3 regions of the Paenibacillus sp. S25 genome follow, and region 2 is predicted to be linked to each of the others. Evidence: riboswitches for the same ligand, from Rfam matches in the RefSeq annotation. Region 2 holds a riboswitch; each other region holds the start of a gene.

What was found. A riboswitch is a leader RNA that binds a small molecule or an ion and turns the genes downstream of it on or off. The one in region 2 is predicted to bind cyclic di-AMP.
Region 1: it holds a riboswitch for cyclic di-AMP, as region 2 does, so the genes downstream of both, KAI37_RS00140 (resuscitation-promoting factor) here and KAI37_RS06340 (hypothetical protein) in region 2, are expected to answer to the same signal.
Region 3: it holds a riboswitch for cyclic di-AMP, as region 2 does, so the genes downstream of both, KAI37_RS00545 (C40 family peptidase) here and KAI37_RS06340 (hypothetical protein) in region 2, are expected to answer to the same signal.

The regions. Positions count from the first base shown of each region.
Region 1 covers NZ_CP073683.1:26,330-33,598, reverse strand. Annotated here, with positions in the region: gene yabG (sporulation peptidase YabG) at 1-192, opposite strand, end outside; gene rsmA (16S rRNA (adenine(1518)-N(6)/adenine(1519)-N(6))-dimethyltransferase RsmA) at 248-1,132, opposite strand; gene rnmV (ribonuclease M5) at 1,140-1,685, opposite strand; gene KAI37_RS00140 (resuscitation-promoting factor) at 1,832-2,980, opposite strand; cyclic di-AMP (ydaO/yuaA leader) riboswitch at 3,252-3,534, opposite strand; gene KAI37_RS00135 (TatD family hydrolase) at 3,736-4,506, opposite strand; gene KAI37_RS00130 (HD domain-containing protein) at 4,549-5,832, opposite strand; gene KAI37_RS00125 (AbrB/MazE/SpoVT family DNA-binding domain-containing protein) at 6,164-6,418, shown strand; gene rsmI (16S rRNA (cytidine(1402)-2'-O)-methyltransferase) at 6,543-7,269, opposite strand, start outside.
Region 2 covers NZ_CP073683.1:1,459,573-1,466,841, reverse strand. Annotated here, with positions in the region: gene kdpB (potassium-transporting ATPase subunit KdpB) at 1-1,143, opposite strand, end outside; gene kdpA (potassium-transporting ATPase subunit KdpA) at 1,181-2,857, opposite strand; gene KAI37_RS26730 (potassium-transporting ATPase subunit F) at 3,009-3,086, opposite strand; gene KAI37_RS06340 (hypothetical protein) at 3,270-3,665, opposite strand; cyclic di-AMP (ydaO/yuaA leader) riboswitch at 3,781-3,953, opposite strand; gene KAI37_RS06335 (glutathione peroxidase) at 4,420-4,905, shown strand; tRNA gene KAI37_RS06330 (tRNA-Leu) at 5,052-5,134, opposite strand; gene KAI37_RS06325 (urease accessory protein UreF) at 5,398-6,135, shown strand; gene KAI37_RS06320 (hypothetical protein) at 6,432-6,680, shown strand; gene KAI37_RS06315 (helix-turn-helix domain-containing protein) at 6,776-7,159, opposite strand; gene KAI37_RS06310 (helix-turn-helix domain-containing protein) at 7,252-7,269, opposite strand, start outside.
Region 3 covers NZ_CP073683.1:133,042-140,310, forward strand. Annotated here, with positions in the region: gene KAI37_RS00510 (PAS domain S-box protein) at 1-713, shown strand, start outside; gene rluF (23S rRNA pseudouridine(2604) synthase RluF) at 765-1,466, shown strand; gene motB (flagellar motor protein MotB) at 1,602-2,429, opposite strand; gene motA (flagellar motor stator protein MotA) at 2,422-3,216, opposite strand; gene KAI37_RS00530 (hypothetical protein) at 3,404-3,697, shown strand; gene KAI37_RS00535 (4a-hydroxytetrahydrobiopterin dehydratase) at 3,815-4,114, shown strand; gene KAI37_RS00540 (GNAT family N-acetyltransferase) at 4,193-4,699, opposite strand; gene KAI37_RS00545 (C40 family peptidase) at 5,003-5,503, opposite strand; cyclic di-AMP (ydaO/yuaA leader) riboswitch at 5,509-5,646, opposite strand; gene KAI37_RS00550 (hypothetical protein) at 5,923-6,750, opposite strand; gene KAI37_RS00555 (M1 family metallopeptidase) at 6,762-7,269, opposite strand, start outside.

The DNA.
Region 1 (7,269 bases), 1.4 Mb from region 2:
CTTAATGTGGGCCTGCTGAGTCTTACCGCTAATCTGGTCTGCAGGCACTCTGACCAGATCGTTCACCGGGGAATCGGCCAGCAGCCGAAATTCTATTCCCTTAATGATCGCTTTATCCCGCTGGATGTCCTCAACACGAAACGTGACATCTCCGCCGTACGATTTCCGAACGACCAAGTCTCCTAAACTCATCACACTGTATCACCCCTCCTATATCGTATGGGTGAACGCACAGTTTGGTTCCAGCTTAGGATATACCTGCCTCCAACAGCACAGCGCTTAGACGCGCAAATTCCTCAATACTTAGCGTTTCTCCTCGACGCGAGGGTTCAATACCAGCTCGTTGCAACAACGGCTCCAGCGTGTCCCTGTTCTCTTTGGTGAAGAAACGGCTTTTTAAGTTATTAGAAATGGTTTTACGACGCTGGGCAAAAGCAGCATGAACCACTTCAAAGAAATGCTTCTCATCCACCACTTCCACTGGAGGGGCTTCCCGTACACGCAATCGGATGACTGCAGACTCCACATTCGGCTGGGGAATAAATACTGTATTCGGCACAATACAGACTAATTCAGGTTCGCTGTAATATTGGACCGCAATGCTCAGGCTACCGTAATCCTTCGTCCCAGGAGACGCAGCCATGCGCTCAGCCACTTCTTTTTGAATCATAACAACGATATTCTCCAAAGGGAGCTTGTCCTCCAGCAGCCTCATCAGAATCGGTGTAGTAACGTAGTACGGTAGATTAGCCACAACACTTACTTTGCTCACGTCTGCAAAATCGGCTGCGAACACCTCGCGCAAATCCAGCTTCAACACGTCTCCATGACGTACCTTCACATGCTCGTAAGGGGCCAACACTTCTTCGAGAATTGGCAGCAGCCGCTGGTCAATCTCGACAGCGGTAACTGCCTTGGCCGATTGGGCCAGCTTCTCGGTCAAAGCACCAATCCCAGGACCGATCTCAAGTGCGCCCTTTGTCTCATCCAATCCGGCAGCATTTACAATCTTATTGAGAATATTCTGATCAATCAGGAAATTTTGTCCCAAACTCTTTTTGAACGAAAAACCGTGCCGTTGAATAATGTCCTTCGTACGCCGCGGTGTTGCTATATCTTGAATCCCTGTCATATAGATATCACAATCCTTCACTTTCAATTTGTGCCAGCGCCCCGGCAAATTCCTCGCGGCTGATCTGAAATACAGAGAGCCGTTTATGTAGCTGCTTTCCGTTACAATAACCAATACCCAGCACATTCCCTAAGGCCATACGGCGTGCAGCAGCATTGGGATGGGTGATGAGTCCAGCATCAATCAGGTCCGCCCACTCAATCAGCGGGTCGGCGCCTTCCACTGTCGTATGGACCCGTGCAAGAGCGTGTCTGATCGCTTCCGGTGAGGCATTCTCCACGCCAATATCTCCTTTGCGCGTCGCTTCTGCCTCGGGTATAAAGGCCTGCTTGCAGCCAGGCACCTTGGAAGCGATAATCTTACGGATGCGCTCCCCTGCATGATCAGGATCGGTTAAAATGATGACCCCCCGCCGCTCCTGCGCCAATGCAATTTTACGCAGCGTCATTTTATTAATGGCTGAGCCGCCAGTTTCTATCGTATCCGCTTCAACAGCGCGGCGAATGGCCACCGTATCATCCCGGCCCTCTACCACGATCACTTCCTTGATCATTTGCGTTTCCCTCCACTGCTACAAAGCAAGCTATATTTATCTTTCCCTGCTTTTGAAAACAAAATAAGAAGAGGATATCCTCTTCTTAGCATGGCATAACTATGTTGTTAATACTATCGCATTGCCCTCAACATACACAACCTGTTTTAGTTGATTTCAGGCTTTACGGGTCCGATAACATATACGGTTTTACCGTGCTTACGACCAAATTGGTTGGCTCGGCTTAAACTCTCATAATACACATCGATTTTGTGACCTTTAATCGCGCCACCGGTATCCTCCGCACGGCGGAAGCCCACCCCTTCGATATAGACCCACCAGCCGATTGGGATTACACTCGGATCGACAGCGATGGTGCGTCCTTCCGTGACACGTGCGCCGGATGCAGTACGTGTACCGATCCCTGGCTCCTGTGAGGAATACGCCGTCATGGAGACATTTTGTAAAACTTTGCTATATTTAAAATTTACGCCTGCTTTACGGACAGCACTGCCCGAACTAACCATTGTTGCCTTAACCGCATCATTGGGACCGACGGAAGCAGCAAGAACGACCGGTTTTTTCTTCGTTCCTACAGCAATGACCTTATCCACACGATTCTGTGCAACTTCCTTGTTTACCAGCTGTTTGGATACCAACTTTCCATCATGGTATACCTTTTGAACGTGCTGGACTACCACACCCGATTTGCCGCTTTGAATGACCCGATTATCGCCTTTATAAAGACTCGGATCGGCCGTTTTGATGACCTGATAAGGCACCTGTTTTTTCTGTTCGACCTGCTGTTTCTTCACACGGACGATTTTTATGTCCATGTTAGACGAAACAGAGGCATCCAACGCAGGATAAACTTTATCCGTTGAGGATAATTTATAGCCCGAGGTACGAATGGCACCTTCTACTGTATTTTCTGTTGTGTACAGCTTTTTCGTCTCATTGCCTGAAGATACTTTAACTTGATTGGCACGTTTAATGACTACGCGATCCCCATCCTGTACTGCTCCATTTAGCGGCATGGAAACTGTATCATGCGGCTGAAGTGAAATGGAATGCTCGCTCAGCAAATCTTGAAGCTTGGATTCCCGGGTTTCTACCGCAGATGCCTTGCCATCGATGACAAAAAAGACTTGTTTTTTAGATTGCGTGTACATCAGAATTGAAATCATAATCGTTAGCGCGATTAGAAAAATAGCAACCAAGGCAGCCTGGCGCACATTCTCTTGCTTCCAACGCAATACGTAAGACATGCTGGATGAGCGTGACTCATGGGTCTCCTCTTTTTGGAAAATGCCCATTTCCTCCGTCCTCCTTACATAGCCCGCCGTCTGGAGTAAGACATAGTTGAGATTTGACGTGACTATAACAGATTTTCTACAAGACAAGCCCAAACTGCGACTGTCCTGCACCATGTACCCGTCTTCGCGGCATGCTGTCCTCCCCTGTTTAACCACAGTATGATGACAGATTTTCTTTTATTCACAACAAAAAAAGCCAGAGAAAGAGACTAGAGAGCTCTTTCGTGGCTTCCGGCATGTGTGAATATGCGGGAAAACTCATGCACGAGATGGCTTCTCTCTTGTTACGCTTACGGGGTTAGCTGTCGGGTTCGGACGTAGAGAGTCGCCCTAGCTTGGGTCAACCGCTCATGGCGGTCGCCTTCACATTCACCCCGAAGACCCAGAAAGAAATCGAAATACGGCTCCTCCACCTATTCAATCCCATCCTGGAAAAGAATTTCGGTCGAGCCGGCTGGCGGAAGAGACGTTCCCTTCTTGCACATACGCCGGACGTACTGTAAGCCATATCGGTTCCCCCGTTCCCTGTAAAAGGGACTCAGCGAGACTGGTTCATGAAATGACTTGTTGATGTTTACATTCAAACAACAATTCACTGAAAAGATGATATCCTGTTTCTATGCATGTTGTAAAGCAGGTTTCAAGTACATTTTTTAAAATATTCGGTTAAAATATTGTAATATTCTCGAGTTTCCTGCAACAAATTCATGATTAGCTTCGTCTATCTCTTTATTTTGATCGATTTCTTCACTTTTTCATTGAATGTCAAATCGTTCCAAGGCATTTCGGGTCGTTATTGACACTAATTCCTCCACTGTAATCCCTTTGATTTGGGCTGCGGTCTCTGCTACCAGTCTCACATGTGCGGACTCATTTCGCTTCCCGCGGAACGGATGCGGCGTCAGGTAGGGAGCGTCCGTTTCAATGAGTAGACGATCCAGCGGCACCTGTGCGAGCACCTCTTTTGGCTGCTTGGCATTTTTGAACGTTATTGGACCACCGAAGGAAAGGTGAAATCCCATATCCAACACCATTTTGGCTGTCTCCCAGCTACCCGAAAAGGAGTGCATGACTCCGCCAATCTCACTCGCTTTTTCCTCGCGCAAAATCCTAACAATATCTTCATGCGCATCCCGGTTATGGATAACAATGGGCATTTTGAGCTCACGAGCCAGACCAATTTGATTTCGAAACACCCGATGCTGAACATCCTTCGGTGAAGTATCCCAATAATAATCCAGACCAATCTCCCCAATGGCTACAACCTTCTTATGACTGCATAACGATGCAATCCATTCTAAATCGCCCTCTTGCATTGTATTCGCATCCTGCGGATGCCATCCAACTGCCGCATAAATAAAATCATATGTCTCAGCCAATTTCATAGTGGATGGAATGGTCTCACGATTAAATCCGATGTTGATCATCCGCGTTACTCCTGATTCGACAGCACGTGCTATAACTTCTTCACGATCTTCGTCAAATTGTGGTGCATCCAAGTGAGTATGGGTGTCGAATAAATCCAAGGTTTACATCTCCTTTTTTTACTTATATTTCTATATAGTTGTCTATTCTTTGACAAAATAATTCCTTATTTCGGCAGGAAGTCTGTCTTTTACCGCGTTCAATTTATTCTGGGGGAAATACATATGATATTTTCCTCGGTGAATACCACTTATTGAGCGCACAATTTCCGAAACTTCGGATATTTCACTCACCTCGCCCTGACGTCCAAGCAGTAAAATCTGGTTGTCCGTCGAGCCACCCTGCCGAAACACATCATAAGGAAGATCTGTCGGAAAATCAATTTCAAAATCATATTCAGGGTGCAAACCAGCCTCTTTCAAAGCTTCTCTAATACTGTCAATGGTATCTGTATCCATATTTTCAATCTCTACATATTTATACAATCTACGGTCCATAAAACGACTGCTCAAATCGCTTAAAATATCGTCCTTTTCTCGTTTCCACTGGCTAAATACGGTCTGGATTAATGACTCGTCGAGCATCAGATATTGCTCTACTGTAAGCTCTCCTTTCAACAGGTCCGGTAGCGGGTCCAGCAGAAAACCAAACTCATATCCGTTTTTAAACAATTCCTTTGCTCGCTTGAAAATTTTACGTAAAAGGATTTCCGAGCTGCGTGTTACAGGATGAAAATAAATTTGCCAATACATCTGATAGCGTGACATTAAATAATCTTCTACTGCATGCATGCCTGATTCCTTTACAACAATTCTCCCATTATGAGGACGCAGCAGTCGTAAAATACGATCCAAATCAATCGTGCCGTAGTTGACACCTGTCGAATGAGCATCCCGCAACAAATAATCCATACGGTCGGCATCTAGCGGACTGGTTACCAAGTTGACAACAATCGGCTTATCATACGTTTTGGCTATAACCGCAGCCACCTTTTGTGGAAGCTTGTCGTCGACTTGCCGTAGCACAGCGTTGATCTTCGTGTCTCCCAGTACAATGCGGCATGTCCAATCCTCATGGTTCATATGAAAGGCTTCCTCAATTGAATGAGAAAATGGGCCATGCCCCACATCATGCAATAGAGCTGCACACAGCGCAACCAGCCTTTCCTCCTTCGGCCAATCTGGGAAATCTCCACGTTCAAATTGAGAAATAATACGTCTCGTAATCTCATATACACCCAATGAATGTGAAAAACGGCTATGCTCCGCTCCATGAAACGTAAGATACGATGTGCCTAACTGCCGTATGCGCCGTAAACGTTGGAACTCCGGCGTGTTGATCAACCGCCATATCACAGTATCCTGAACATGGATGTAATTATGTACCGGGTCTTTAAAAACTTTTTCTTCACTGAGTGGCTGGTGCAAGATATCAGCTCCTTTAATATTCGGAATAATGGATTAAAATACAATAAAATCCTAAATGATTCCCCTCATTCGACATTCTTTGTCGTAATATGTCGAATTATAGTTTTTCGACATTTCCAAATCGACAAACTGAATAAATCATCAATAAGATAAGGCAATACACATGAATAAAGCTCTTTAATCTAAATACTTTTGCATAATCAGACTGTTACTACATTTTTAAGGTTGACTGTTTTGGGAATCGTTGGTATAGTAAATATCAGAAAAGAGAAAATTTTGTCGAATCATGACACTTATATTATTTTAAACGGCGAGAGGAGCCTGATTTATTATGATGAAATCCACTGGTATTGTAAGAAAAGTTGACGAGCTCGGACGTGTTGTTATTCCAATCGAATTGCGCCGTACCCTGGGAATCGGAGAGAAAGACGCTTTGGAAATTTATGTTGATGGCGAACGCATCATGCTTAAAAAATACGAGCCAGCTTGTATCTTCTGCGGCAATGCTGAGAACGTAATTTACTTCAAAGGGAAAATTGTTTGCCAAGATTGCATTTCTGAAATCCCAACACCTGTGACAAACTGAGAATTTTAGTATATAATAGACTTATCAGATATTGTTAATTCTAACCTTTTTCATATATACTCCTTGTTGCCTTCCACGGTTTGAACCCAACCGTTGGAAGGCCCTTTTTTGTTCAGACAGATATTCATAAGAGTGCGTTGTAAACATCTCTTTTGGAGATTGAACGATCTGTGGCTGTACGCTTCATTGCATCCTTGCGTGTAAGTCCCTCTGCCTCGTAATGTGCGACATGGGACTCCAAAGATAAGGACTGCCACCACGCCTGACGTTCCTTTTCCTCTTCCTCTTCGTCTTTTCCTTCAACCACCAGGCAATATTCACCAATCGGCGGATTCTCCTCTAGTTTAGCAAGACATTGCTCCACGGTTCCTCGCACCCATTCCTCATGCAGCTTGGTCAGCTCACGCGCAAGCACCACTTTGCGTGAACCTAATGTTTCCTTCAACACCATCAATGTCTTCACAATGCGATGAGGCGATTCATAAAAAATAATTGTGCCGTGAGATACCTGAAAAGATAGCAACAGCTTCTCTAGGTCCTTTTTCTCCCGTGGTGGAAAGCCAGCGAAGGTGAACCTTTCTGTATCCAGTCCTGAAGCAATCAAAGCCGATAGTGCCGCATTTGCTCCTGGGATAGGAATGACGCTAATTCCCGCTTCCAGTGCCAGTTTGACCAAATCCGAACCAGGGTCAGAAATGGCCGGTAGACCTGCATCGCTAACCAGTGCCAAATTTTTTCCTTCTATTATATAACGTATCAGTTCAGGCCCACTGGCAGCCTTATTATGTTCATGATAACTGAAGAGCATATCCGGTGTAATTTCGAAATGGGTGAGCAGTTTGCGTGTCTGA
Region 2 (7,269 bases):
CAGACCACTCATCCGGGTCTCCGCCTTGAATTCGATAAAAGTTCCACCTGCTGCCAAGGATGCATCCAACGTATGCTCCTGTTTGCGCATCAATTCGAGAACTGAGCGCCCCTCTGGCGTCTCATCCTTCATAGAGCTAATCGCTGCCCACTTCACTAACTCTGCCTTCTCCACGCCCTCTACAGGCACGAATTCACTCGCCATTCGGTTCCCGAAGGTGATTGTACCTGTTTTATCCAGAATCATCGTGTTGATATCCCCAGAAGCTTCTACCGCCTTGCCTGACATGGCCAACACGTTAAACTGGGTGACCCGGTCCATACCGGCAATCCCGATGGCTGACAGCAGTCCTCCAATCGTGGTTGGAATCAGACAGACTAGCAACGAAATCAGCACAGGAACAGGCAAATCAATATTAAAATGACGGGCAATCGGCGCTAGCGTAACCACTACAATTAGAAAAATAATCGTTAAGCTAATCAGCAAAGTGTTCAGTGCAATCTCATTCGGCGTTTTTTGCCGCTGTGCGCCTTCCACGAGCGAAATCATTTTATCAATAAATGTCTCGCCCGGCTCTGTCGTAATCCGCACCTTAATCCGGTCACTGACCACTCGCGTCCCGCCGGTTACCGAGCAAAAGTCACCACCCGATTCCTTGATGACCGGAGCCGATTCGCCCGTAATTGCAGATTCATCCACCGAAGCCAGGCCTTCAATGACCTCACCATCGCTTGGGATCATTTCGCCCTGGGAGACAATAACCACGTCCCCCTTACGCAATTCGGTTGAGCTAACCACCTGAATGTCATTTCCGATGAGCTTGTTAGCTTGCGTATCCTGCTTGGATTTTTTTAAAGAGGCAGCTTGTGCCTTACCCCGCCCCTCCGCGAGCGCTTCGGCAAAATTAGCAAAAAGCAACGTAAACAACAGAATAACAAACACGGCCAGGTTAAAGCCCAATTCCTTGCCAGTTCCAAAATAACCGGGAAACAGTAACATTAGCAGCACGACCAATGTACCGATCTCCACGACGAACATGACAGGATTTTTCATCATAATCATCGGATTTAATTTTATAAAGCTATCCTTGATCGCATGCTTCAAGATGCTTCTGTCCAGCATGTGTTTGCGCTGTTCCTTCATGATCAAACACCCCGTTCATCCATTCTCATTTTCTTCTTCACATGGTCAAAAATTCAGCAACAGGTCCCAATACGATGACGGGTAAAAAGGTCAACGCACCAATCAGCAGCACGACCCCGATCAGAATAGCTCCAAATAACTTGTTGTCCGTGCGCAGTGTCCCCGTCGTCACCGGAGTCGGTGCTTTGGCATTCAACGAAGCCGCCACACCCAACAATGCAATCATAGATACATATCGTCCGAAGAACATAACCATCCCCGTTGTCATATTCCAGAATACGTTGTTATCCGAAAGACCTTCAAATCCCGAACCGTTATTTGCGGCAGATGACGCATATTCATAGAGCACCTGAGTTAACCCGTGATAGCCAGGGTTAGTGACCGCATCGTATCCCCAATGACTCATAAATGCAAGTGCAGTTGGGGCGAGAATGAGAAACGGATGTACCAAAATGGCAATCGCGATCAGCTTCATTTCCTTGCCTTCAATCTTCCTTCCCATAAATTCCGGAGTTCTCCCGACCATCAGTCCGCATATAAACACACCCAGAATCGCATACATCAGCATATTCATCAGCCCGACACCCTTGCCGCCAAAAATGACGTTTAGCATCATTTCTCCCAAAGCAGCCATACCACCCAGTGGGGTTAGTGTATCATGCATATTATTGACCGAACCTGTCGTTGCCGCTGTTGTGACCGCAGTGAATAAAGCCGATTGTCCAATGCCGAAACGAACCTCTTTCCCTTCCATGCTTCCTTGAGAAGCATCCACACCCAGTGTCTGGATTAACGGATTACCTGTCTTTTCAGACACATACGTAATGGATAGAAAAATTAGAAACAATACCATCATGGAGCTAAAAATAATCCAGCCCTGTTTACGATTACGGGCAAACAATCCAAAGGTATACGGCAATGAAGCCGGCATTACCCACATTGCCAAAATTTCCAGCACGTTCGTCCAAGGACTTGGATTTTCAAAAGGATGCGCAGAGTTAGCTCCCGCATAACCGCCCCCGTTTGTCCCCAAATGCTTGATGGACTCCAGAGAAGCAATGGGTCCCATAGAAATCTGCTGCTGTGTTCCGCTCAGTGTCGTAAGATCCGCCGTAGGCTGTAGCGTCTGTGGTACCTTCAATCCAACCAGCACCAGCGTAAGCACAAAGGCCAGCGGCAGGAAAATTCTTATAATGGCTTTAATAAAATCTTGAAAGAAATTGCCCATCCCTTCACCGCGCCGCGTCAATCCCCTCATAAAAGCCGCAGCAACCGCAAAACCGGAAGCAGCCGAAGTGAACATCATCATCGTGACGAACGCCATCTGTGTCAGATACGTAAGCCCGCTTTCTCCGCTATAATGTTGGAGATTCGTATTCGTCATAAAGCTGATTACCGTATTAAAAGCTAGTGATGCTTCCATATTACTGTTTCCCGCAGGATTACCGGGAAGCATTCCCTGTATACGCAACAGCAAGTAGCTGATCGCCACAAGCACGACATTCGTTGCAATGAAACTCATAACATACGTAGTCCAACGCATGCTCTCCAGCTTCTTCAATCCTACTATCTTATAAATCAGCTTTTCTGTTCCGCCAAAAATCCGATCCGTCCGATTGGGTTCATTCGAGAATACATGATACATATAAGTGCCCACTGGCTTTACCAAGAGCAGCAATATGACGATCACAATTCCAATTTGAAGCAGCTCCATCCTTTATTCCTCCTTCAAAATGCTCCTGCGTTTGGAACAACAGACCTGCTTCCAGAGCACCAATTGTGTGCACACGTTTGCGAAAACCTGCTACCTATGATGCTTAATATTCAGATCTGTTGTTCCCGCCCGCTCTATCCCCTATAGCTGACTAGAACTTTTCAGGGTTCAGGAGTGCGTAGATTAAATACATAAACACAATAGCCGTAAGCCCAAGTATAACGATCATCCTCTTCGTCCTCCTTTAGAGGTCTGCGCATCACACCAGCGTACAAACAGCAGTATCACTCCATAACTCACAGCCATGACGAGCAACATGTATATATCCATCATGATTATACCCTCCGTATCGGTCCTCAGATCGCCATTCTTATTTGATCATAAAATCATAAAACAACTATGTTATAAGTGCTTATCCGTTCAGCAGAAAACCCACCTCTCCGTTCAATGTGTAGATCACATGATCCGCTCCCAATCCCCGATAAATTCCTTGTGGATTACAGCCGTGCGTAATAACATAGATCGATTCCGATGTTAGCGGCCGACATATTTGCAGGAAACGGCAAGTTAGATTCAAGCTGTTCTCGAACAAATACACACTACCAATTTCTTTTTTTGGAAAATTCCATTTTCCTGCTTGCATAGTATTGATGCGGACAATGTGCTCCACACCCATTTTTTTGAGCTGTCGTTCCTCCTGGGCGCTATTCGTCAGAACTGCAAACGCCAATTTTTTGAAAATAAGCAATTTCACAAAACTTCTGCCCGCTTCATTCGGTGCAGTGACAATAATTAACCGACCTTCCATCAGTAGCTCCTCTCCCGGTATAAAAAGACAACAAAAAGAAGCCGAAGGAAAAAGGCTTTCCTCCGGCTTCTTACATATCCATGATAAAATAAACCATGGCTGCACACGGCGGTTTGTTGCCTCTCCCTGTACGCTTACGAGGTTAGCTGTCGGATTCGGACGTGAGAGTCGCCCTATTTCTGGCACTTGACCGGAAAATTCACCCCATGAGACACACGGCTTCCGAAGCCGTACAGTCTCGATTGGTTCCCCCGCTTTTGCAACTGCAAAATTCAGCGCTATAGACATTTCGTTGTTGCTTCATTCAAGTTAATTTGAAATTACGTCTTGAATCATACACCCGCGCATGGAAGACTGTAAAGCTCAACTGCGGGGTTATAAATCGGCCTTTAGAGCCTAGGATATTAATAATAGCGCTTACAATACTACTATGCTTATCACAGCTCCTTCAATCTCTGTTTTTCATCCCTTTTCAAAAATGACAAGCATGTCAATATTGGCGTAGGGTAGGGCGTTTTTGGCCTTTTTTTGTAAAAAGAGAAGAAAATACGCTATATGTACCAGCTAAACACCGATTGAACCCGCTTTTATAAGAAGAAACACCTTAATTCGCTCCATTTGCGGTGCGATTTACTGTTTTGAACAAAATACGATTTTACAGCGGCTAAAGGCTTGATACAGCTTTTCAAAACTTGCAACCTCGCTTTTAATTGCTTACAATTTAATTGCTGAATATTGAATAAGGAGAGATACTATGACCGTTTATGAATATGATGCGCAAACCCTGCAAGGGAAACAAATTCCGTTATCCACATATGAAGGGAACGTTCTGCTTATCGTGAACACTGCCAGCAAATGTGGGTTAACCCCCCAATACAAAGCGCTACAAGAGCTATATGACCAGTACCATGAACAGGGGCTCGAAATTTTGGGATTCCCCAGCAACCAATTTGCCAAACAAGAGCCAGGTTCCAGCGAGGAGATTTCCGAGTTTTGCCAGATCAATTATGGTGTTACCTTTCCGATGTTCGCCAAGACAGATGTCAATGGCGATCAAGCGCACCCCTTATTTCGCTACTTGACCCAAACTGCTCCGGGGGTATTAGGGTCTAAAGCGATCAAATGGAATTTTACTAAATTCTTAATTACACGAGAAGGTAACGTATTTAAGCGCTATGCACCGCAAACCACTCCAGATAAGCTGGCGGGAGATATAGAGCAGCTTTTGCAGCAAAACTGACATCCTTCTTTATCACAGTTAATAAATGACCTATTGTCTACCGTTGCTTCTGTGGCTAAAGGATATAACGAAAAATGCTTAACAAAAAAAGCATCCCTTCACGTAAACCGTGTCAGGATGCTTTTTTAACTGAGTCTTGCATATAATGCGGTCGAGAGGACTCGAACCTCCACGGGCGTACGCCCACTACCCCCTCAAGATAGCGTGTCTGCCATTCCACCACGACCGCAAATCATAATGTAATGAGGCAACAGATTTATTATACTCTCTCATCAACTATTTGTAAACAAAAACATAATAATTATTTTATATGTTATTTTAACTAACATATATGAGCGATAAGAATATTTAATTTGACACAAAAGCTATTTAAATGTAAATATATATTACATATATTTCGAATACAGTTTGTTTCCCCAAAGTAAAGAGTTAAATAACATAACATAAGGATTCACTTCGAGGAGGCGAACCACCTTGCATAAAGGCAACCGTTTGCTGAACTATGCATTATTGTTGGACCCTTCCCTACCTGTTGGTGGCTTCACCCGTTTTAACGGACTGGAGAAACTATTCCGTAACGGACATTTGAACAGTCTACAAGACCTGGAACATTACATGCTGGATGATTTGTATCCTCAATTTACAACCGTTGACGGCATGGCTATCAAAAGTCTGTATGTCGCCATCCAGCAGAATGACAGTTGGCGGATCGCCCTCATTGATAAGATGCTGCATACCCAACGTCCCTCCTGGCAGCATGTGAAGGAGTTTCGTCTATCCGGCCAGCGTCTGCTCAAGCTCGCTAAGGCTCTTTATCCTTGGCTTGAATTTGACCAGTTGGAATCCATACTCATTCAATACAATGCGATTGGCACACTCGCTACCGTTCACACCTGGATTAACTTCCTCCTCGGAAACGATGTAGAACAGACCGTTCACGGCTATCTTAGCGCAGCGGTGTCCTCCTGTGTGGAAGATGCCTTCAAATTACTCAATCCTCCTTATGAGGAAAAGAACCCTCTTATGGAGCGTATGACAAGCGAGCTGCTCTCCGCCTGGAAGAAGCTTAACGAGCCTGAGCCAACTGCATTCCAGCGTCGCCTTCTTCACAGACATTGGTCCAGCTCCTACATCACTCTACCTCTTTATACGAGCCATAATAGCCAATCGGATGAACCTAGACTGTTTTCCTCCTCAGGTCTATTCAAACGCCTTCCTGCATCCCCCTGATGCGTCGTTTCGCCAATGTGGTCACAACACCAAAAACACTCTGTCCCTTTCCTCAGGTGGCAGAGTGTTTTTGGTCCACATATAATCGCAATTCACACCATTGGCAGACTCTAGACGGATTATCAGAACCACCTAGCACTTAATTAAGTAATTAATTCAACAAAATGACGCATTTACGATTGTAAAAACACGTATAAAAGTGTATCATAGTGTTAGATGGTTAATTCTAACATGTTTACTGATGATTATTATAACACACCAATTATTCCGCAAGAATCCGTAAGGGGCGATTTCTCTTGAACAACAAAATGCCTGTCACCTCCTTCGGGTGGGCCATCAAACAACGGCTTGTCGAACTTCGACTGGATCAGAAAACATTTTGTGAGACACACAATATTCCGCCTTCACGCTTGTCCAATCTGATTCACGGCACCCGCAAAGCACAAAGGTACAGAAAACAAGTTGCTGCAATTCTGAACATCGACGATAACGATTATAAGGAGGCACCGCACTCTAAACCTAACAAGCATTCCAGTTACATATAGGTCATTCCATATCACCAAGAAACCAAATAAACCCGTAAAGCGAACCCCTCCAGTTCGTTTACGGGTTTTCAACCCAGACATCTTTAGCCAAAAAATTATTCCGGCTTTGTTTTATCCTTCTCACTTTTTTGCTTACGGTATTTCGCAAATTCAACATATTCTAAAATAAAATTCTGTTCTTCCGTCTCAAGATCTTCTGCCTGGCAATTCAGTGGCCCCATCACTCCAAAAAAATAAGCAGCCTTCTGCTCCTGAAGTACGCCTTCTCCTGGCTTAATCCCTTTCATTAACCAATCGAGCGATACATTAAAAAAGTCCGAAATCTGAATCAAATGGGTGGTACCCGGCGTTGTTTTACCCCTTCTCCAATCACCGAGATTCCCTGAACTGATTTTAAGTTTTTCACAAAATGCCTTCTTGGTCATTCCGCGATCCTTAATCAAAGCTTCAATCCGCTGATAAATAGTTTGATCTCCCAAAATGTTTCCCCTCCGACACAGTAACTTTTTCTGAAATAATTTTCATTTTTCAGCCTTACTCATTAGTAATCCTCATCAAATCCTAAGCACCATTACCCCATAGTAGAATT
Region 3 (7,269 bases), 1.3 Mb from region 2:
GCGTGTCGCGTGATATCACGGGTCGCAACCGGATGGAGGAGCTGTTGCGCAGATCAGAGAAACTGACAACCGTCGGACAACTAGCGGCAGGCGTAGCGCATGAGATTCGTAATCCGCTAACCACGCTACGTGGCTTTCTCCAACTACAGCAGCAAAACCAAGTGTTGAATATGAAACACAACGATATTATGATGTCTGAGCTGGATCGCATTAATTTGATCGTTAGCGAGTTTTTAATACTGGCGAAGCCACAGGCAGTGCATTTTCAGAAAAAAGATGTTCGCTATATTGTGAGCGACGTGATTTCTTTACTAGATAGTCAAGCGCATCTGCTGGGCATTGTATTCAATCTTCAGGTCACGGACGAGCCTGCCCTGGTATACGCCGAAGAAAATCAGTTAAAACAGGTATTCATTAATTTACTTAAAAATAGCATGGAGGCTATGAGTAAAGGTGGTATCATCACGATTCATTTGTTCTTGGAGGGAGAAAGCGTTAAAATCTTCATACGGGACCAGGGAACGGGTATTCCTGCAGAAATGCTGTCCAAGCTAGGAGAACCTTTTTTCACAAACAAAGAAACAGGGACAGGACTAGGACTTATGGTCAGTCAGCGTATTATACAGAGTCATAAAGGCACACTGGATATTGAAAGCACAGAGGGAGAGGGAACGACAGCCCTGGTGCAGCTTCCGATTGCCAAGCCGGAGTAACGGGCTGGGGTGCAGGAGGAAGTGTGTTAGTAGAAATGGAGGGTACACAGGTTGCGCATTAACAAGTTTATCAGCGAAACCGGTTTTTGCTCGCGCCGGGAGGCAGACAAGCTGGTAGAGAGCGGCCGCGTGACGATTAACGGCGAAGTGGCTGTGCTGGGTAGTCAAGCGGAAGAAGGCGATGATGTTCGCGTGAACGGCAAGCCACTGCGCGAGAAGTCCGATCACGTCTATATTGCATTGAACAAGCCGGTGGGCATCACAAGTACAACGGAGAGCCACATTAGAGGCAATGTTGTTGATTTTGTGGGGCACCCGCAGCGGATATTCCCGATTGGACGCCTGGATAAGGATTCGGAAGGTCTCATTTTACTTACCAATGATGGAGACATTGTGAATAAGATTTTACGGGCAGAAGGCAAGCATGAGAAAGAATATATCGTAACGGTGGATCGCCCTGTCATACCATCTTTTGTGCAGGGTATGTCCAGCGGGGTGAAAATACTCGGTCAGCGAACGCTACCTTGTGAGGTGACGCGTGTATCTGAGTATGTTTTCCGTATTATCCTGACTGAAGGAAAAAATCGTCAGATCCGGCGTATGTGTGCTGCCTTCGGTTATGAAGTAAAAAAACTGCAACGCCTGCGAATCATGAATATTCGGTTGGGGTCCCTTCAGAAAGGTGCCTGGCGTGATCTCACAGAGGCTGAGAAGCTGGAGCTTGGACAGATGCTCGATTATACGCTTAGCTAATGCCAGAGGGGCTTCATATAGCCTACAGCGTATGATCGTCGTATCTGACAGGGTCAGAGTACAGGAAGCATAAACAAAGAGGCACCAGCTGCATAAAAATGCGGCGGTGCCTTTGTTCATATAACATATGCATAATCAACCTTCACTCGAGCTTGAGGTAGGACTGATGACTTGTGTCCCGTTCTGGTATTTGCGGAGAACAGATATTTCAACACGACGGTTTTTGGAGCGTCCTTGACCATCTTGATTGCTTGCCAATGGACGATACTCGCCATAACCGATGGATACAAACTTGGTTGGATCGAGATCTGGATTGAGCAACAAGATACGCAAGAAATTTAGAGAGCGCTTGGCGCTCAAATCAAAGTTGGACGGGAACTGGCTGTTGGAGATCGGTACATTATCCGTGTGACCCGATACGATAACATCATAGCCAGGGAACTGCTGAAGCATACTAGAAATAGACTTGGCCAGCTTTCTTGCTTCCGGCTTTACTTCGGCCTGCCCGGATGAAAATAGGGCATTATCACTAATAGTGATCATCAGCTGTGATTGGTTCAGCTTGGTATTCAGCAACGGGGTCAGGCCGTTATTTTGAATGTATTGATCCATCTGTTTTTTAAGCTTTTTTAAATCTTCTTCTTCCCGCTGGGCCAACTGTTTTTGCAGTTCAGAGGTAGAAGTAGCTTTCGATTTTAAGGGTTGTGATACTTGTTCTTTATTTTTGCCCATATCCATGGATTGTGATGACGGATTCGCGGCCGAGTGATCCAGCACGCCAGTGCCGCCATTAAAAGCTGCACTCAGGGATTGAGCCATAGTTTCAAATTTTTTGGCGTCGAGCGAGCTCATACCGAATAAGACAATGAAAAGAGCCAACAGAAGGGTCATTAAGTCGGAATATGGCAACAGCCAGCTTTCGTCAGCATGCTCTTCATGCGGTTCATGTCTCTTTTTACTCACTGGAATCGCCATCCTTCTGGGTCATCGTAGCCCGTTCGGTCGGAGTCAGGAAGATCGTCAGTTTCTGACTGATGGCAATCGTAGATATCCCCGATTGAATGGAAAGCAGACCTTCGACCATCATTAATTTAAGCTCTACTTCTTTTTTGGATAACCGTTTGAGCTTGTTGGACATCGGATGCCACAGGACATAACCTGTAAAAATACCGAGCAACGTCGCAATGAAGGCTGCTGCAATGGCATGAGAGAGCTTTTCCATGTCACTAAGGTCGGCCAGAGCGGCGATCAGACCTACAACCGCACCGAGTACCCCAAGCGTTGGAGCGTACATACCAGCTTGAGAGAAGATCAGCGCGCCAGAGCGATGTCGATCTTCGGTAGCATTGATATCCTCCATCAGAACGTCCCGTACGAATTCCTGATCATTTCCGTCAATAATCATTCGCATGCCGCCACGCATAAAGGGATCGTCGATTTCCTCTACCTTAGATTCCAAGGCGAGCAGACCTTCACGACGGGTAATGGATGCCCACTCGGTAAACGTACCGATGAGCTCTTTGCGGTCTAACAGTTTTTGTTCGGTGAAAATAACCTTGAACAGCTTCGGAATCCGTTTGATTTCTGCCATCGGGAAGGCCATAAATATACTCGCTGCCGTCCCGACGAAAATAATCATGTAAGCAGCGGGATTATTGACCAGATTGACGACCGGAGCGCCTTTTAAGATCATCCCGACGACCAGTGACATAATCCCGAGCACAAGTCCGATAATGGTTGAAATTTGCATGATACACCTCATCCATGAGAATAGATTTTGAATCCTTTCATGCCGCCGGGGTCGTCCTTGCCCCAAGCGCGTCATTACAAGACGGATTATAGTATTTATCGACAAAACTCTCTTTTTTGTTAAGTGCGAATTTCCGGTATAATAAGGTGATTATGTATTGAATGGCGGAACCATTGGAGGAAATGGCATGGGAGTAAAGCATGGGCGTGAGTATGAACAAATTTTGAACGATTTGACAGAGGCTGTGGGACGCATCCCAGACAGCTACGAATTTTTCGAGATGGAAGTAGAAGATTGGGACAGGCTGGACCCGGCGGGACGCCAGGAAGTCAATGAAGCTTTGGCAGAAGACTTATTCTATGCACTGGGTACAGAGCCCATAATCACTGTAGGCAGTGGCGTTGTGATCTATGAGCCGGAGCACCATCGTATCTATGTACTCATTGGAGACGAGGAGCTGACGTCAGTACCTTTGATTTGAGGTCCGTCTTATGGATTTATCAACGGGGCCGTGGTAATATGTACACCAATATATCGTAGTTTTGGCCGTATTTAAGCGGTCGAAAGGCTTCCGTATAAACGGGGAGGAGTTCGTAACATGCCTTTTACACAAGAAGAGATTGAAGCACATCTGGAGAAACTGGAGGGCTGGGAACTGGAGGAAGGACGTTGGATCGTTCGGAAATATAATTTTTCCAGTTTTATGAAAGGGATTGCATTCGTGGATGAAGTTGCCGCTATATCTGAAGCATTCAATCATCATCCATTTATTACGATTGATTACAAGACCGTGACTCTGCGTTTGACCTCTTGGGACGACGGCGGTATTATGGCCGTGGATATTAAGGAAGCCCAACAATATAATGAAGCTTTTGAAAAAATGCGCAGCAGTCATTGAGCTTGTAATGATCGGTCGTATGATGATAAAAGCGCCTTCGCTATACAACATCGCGGTTGTATGCCGAAGGCGCTTTTATCATAGAACCTGGGTTTGGTGCTCGGGACGATATACCATACAATAAAACGGTTTTTTGCCATCGGGAGTCTGGCGTTCATAGGTATCTGTAAGCTCAAATCCAGCCGCCTTGTAAGCCCGGATAGCGCGATGATTCCAAGTAAGTACCTCTAGATCAATTTCATTCTTCGGGTTGCGTCGTTGGGCTTCCTCTGCAATGGCACGGACAAAATCAGCGCCTTTGCCATGTCCGCATCTTTCAGGATGCATTCCAAGACCTAGCCGGGTCACACCGATCATAGGGAAATATTGGGCAAATCCCGTCAGCTTATTCTCTTCATCCAGTACAGCAACATATTGCTCTTGGCGAAGCGTGGGACTTCCAAATTCGACTTCAAGCGCCTTCATTTGTTCCCAGGGGAGCCATCCGTATATATTATAAGGTGGATCATAGCGCCACTCACAGATTGCAGCCGCTTGATGCTCGTCCATCGGTACGATCCGATAGTTAGATATTGAGGCCGGCATGTGTTCCATCCTCCTTTTACAAGTACTTCAATCATTAACAACAGATTGTAGACAAGTTGCAGGGGAATGGCAAGCGTGTTTATTTCATACTCAAGTCGGGTATACATTCAATAAGAAGGATTTACTGCTCATATGCTCCCCCAGCGCTGACGGTAAAACCGACGATGTTCGCTAAAATTGAAACCTTTTGAGGCTTCAGTTCGTCAGTAATGATAATAATTGCTGATGTTGTGGACATAAAAAACCGCAATTCGATTCCGGCCAGAATCAAATTGCGGCTAGGGTTAGCTTGCTGTGCGTTAGTTATTCTACGTTGTCGTCATCAGGAATTTCTGAAGCTACAGAATGGTAAGCGTCTGTGCTCATAATTCTTTTTGCACCGACATAGCGGTTAGCGTAATAATTTTCGTTCAGTGAGCTAACTACTACACCACGTGAAGTCGAGGAGTGGGCAAATTTCCCTTCACCTACGAAGATACCTACATGGGAAATGCCTCTTCCTGTGGTGTTGAAGAACACCAGGTCTCCAGGTCTCATTTCATCGCGGGATACAGAAGATCCCATTTTGAATTGTGATCCAGATTGATGCGGAAGTTTAATTCCCAGTTTGTTAAATACATACATTGTGAAGCCGGAGCAATCGAATCCCTCGAGTGTAGTGCCTCCGCTTCTGTAGCTCGTTCCTTTGGCATCTTGAATGACCTGGTCCATCTTGGAGTCTGCATATGCACTGCCGCCACCGAATGTAAAAGATGTAAAGGCAATGGCAAGACCCATAGCTGCGATCGTTAGCTTCTTCTTCAAAAAAAATATACCCCTTCCAATGCCTGCGAGGTTAGCTTAAGGATTCGGTAGAAGGTTCCCCTATGACCACTCTGTTGCGAGATCAATTCACCCAAACTGGTTCCCCCGCTTCCTAGGTGCCAGGAATTAGGCTTAACTTAAGATGTGCACCTTGGAGAGCAGTATTCACAATAACGTTATTTTTGAGATAAAGGTTACAATAAAGATTACAAAGTTGTTACTATCAGTTCACTGCGATTATTGTAACAAAGACGGCTGGCTTTGGCAAATGTTTCATTGCAAAAAGTTACAAAAAAAATCTGCTCCTAATGTCCAAGGAACAGATCTTGTTAACAGTATTCAGTTATGTGTCGTTTGCGCGGATATGAATCGAGATTTTTCGACAGACGGAAATGAAGTAAAAAACATAAAGGCAGGGCTTAACTTCTACTGGAGATATCGGTATGCCATAGTCTGTACTGCGAACTGATATGCCACAGCCTGACCAGACTAGTAACAAAATGATACGATTGCTGGAGAATGAGCGCCAGCATGCCAGTCCAAATCATCGCCACGGTGCCAAATAGACCGAAGACCAGCAGCACACAAGCACCGAGCAAAAGGGATATACCGACAGCTGGGAGGAGCTGGCGAAAGAAGGCGAGCAAGGACGATAGTATGGCGTGACCACCGACAGTCCCCAGTTGCATATACAGGATGCACTGCCGAATGAACCATCCGTAAGCCATCCATCCCACGGCATAGGGCAACAAATGCAGCAGGTAAGAGGGAGATTGAAGCGTTCCTGCTACAATAGGGTAGAGTCTCGGTACTACCCAAAAGGAGGGAAGCAGCAGCAGTCCCAACTCGATGGTGTAATACAGCAGCGACGACATGCCATGGCGTTTCATACCCTTGAAAAAGGACAGGCTTTGCGGTTCAGTAGCATCGGTATGCAGGCTTTGATATATTCCGGCTCTAATGAAGGGAGTGATCAGTATACGTAGTACAGTCGCCCCTAGTAGTATCCACAAATACACATGTACTTCCCGGCTGTCCATCAGAGCAATCTGGCTCTCCATCCAAAACAAGGTCTGTCCAAGTTCGTTTTGACCCTGATCAGGATAACGGAGCAGTAGCGGGATAACGGCAGACTGCACCAGACGATAGAGAAACACCCCCCACAGTAGTCGATATAGAAATAAAATGATAACGATATAGAATCGTATGCGCACCAGCGCCCAGCCCTCTTTTATAACAGTCCGCATCTATAGACACCTCACCATGACAGACTTCCAAGCAGTGTTTCTAACAGCTTGGTTACACTTACATTCCAACGGGTTTGTTGCTTTTCGTCCAATTCGGCCTTTAGGCTATTGTTAATATGCTTATTCTCCAGTGCAATGGTATATAGAGGATCAAGGGTTACATAGGAAACGGGAGAAGTACTTTTGATCCGAAAAGTTGTGCTTTTGCCCGCGCCGTCCCAAGCCTTGAATATCGTAGTACCATCCTTGAAGGTAAATTGGACAGGGATCTTGGGATAATCCGCCCCTTTTTTGCTGACCGTCACGACGGCTTCATATCCGTTCTCCAGCTTGTGGTTCGTGATATGATCCACCGAAAAGTCCGCCATCTGGCCGTCATATACATACTGTTCAAAATAGTGGCTCCATGAGCGTCCGGTGACTCTCTCCACGATACGTTGAAAATCCTGGGAGGACGGATGCTTAAATCGGTACGTCTGGACGTAGGTCCGCATAATCCGATCCATTTTTTTCATACCC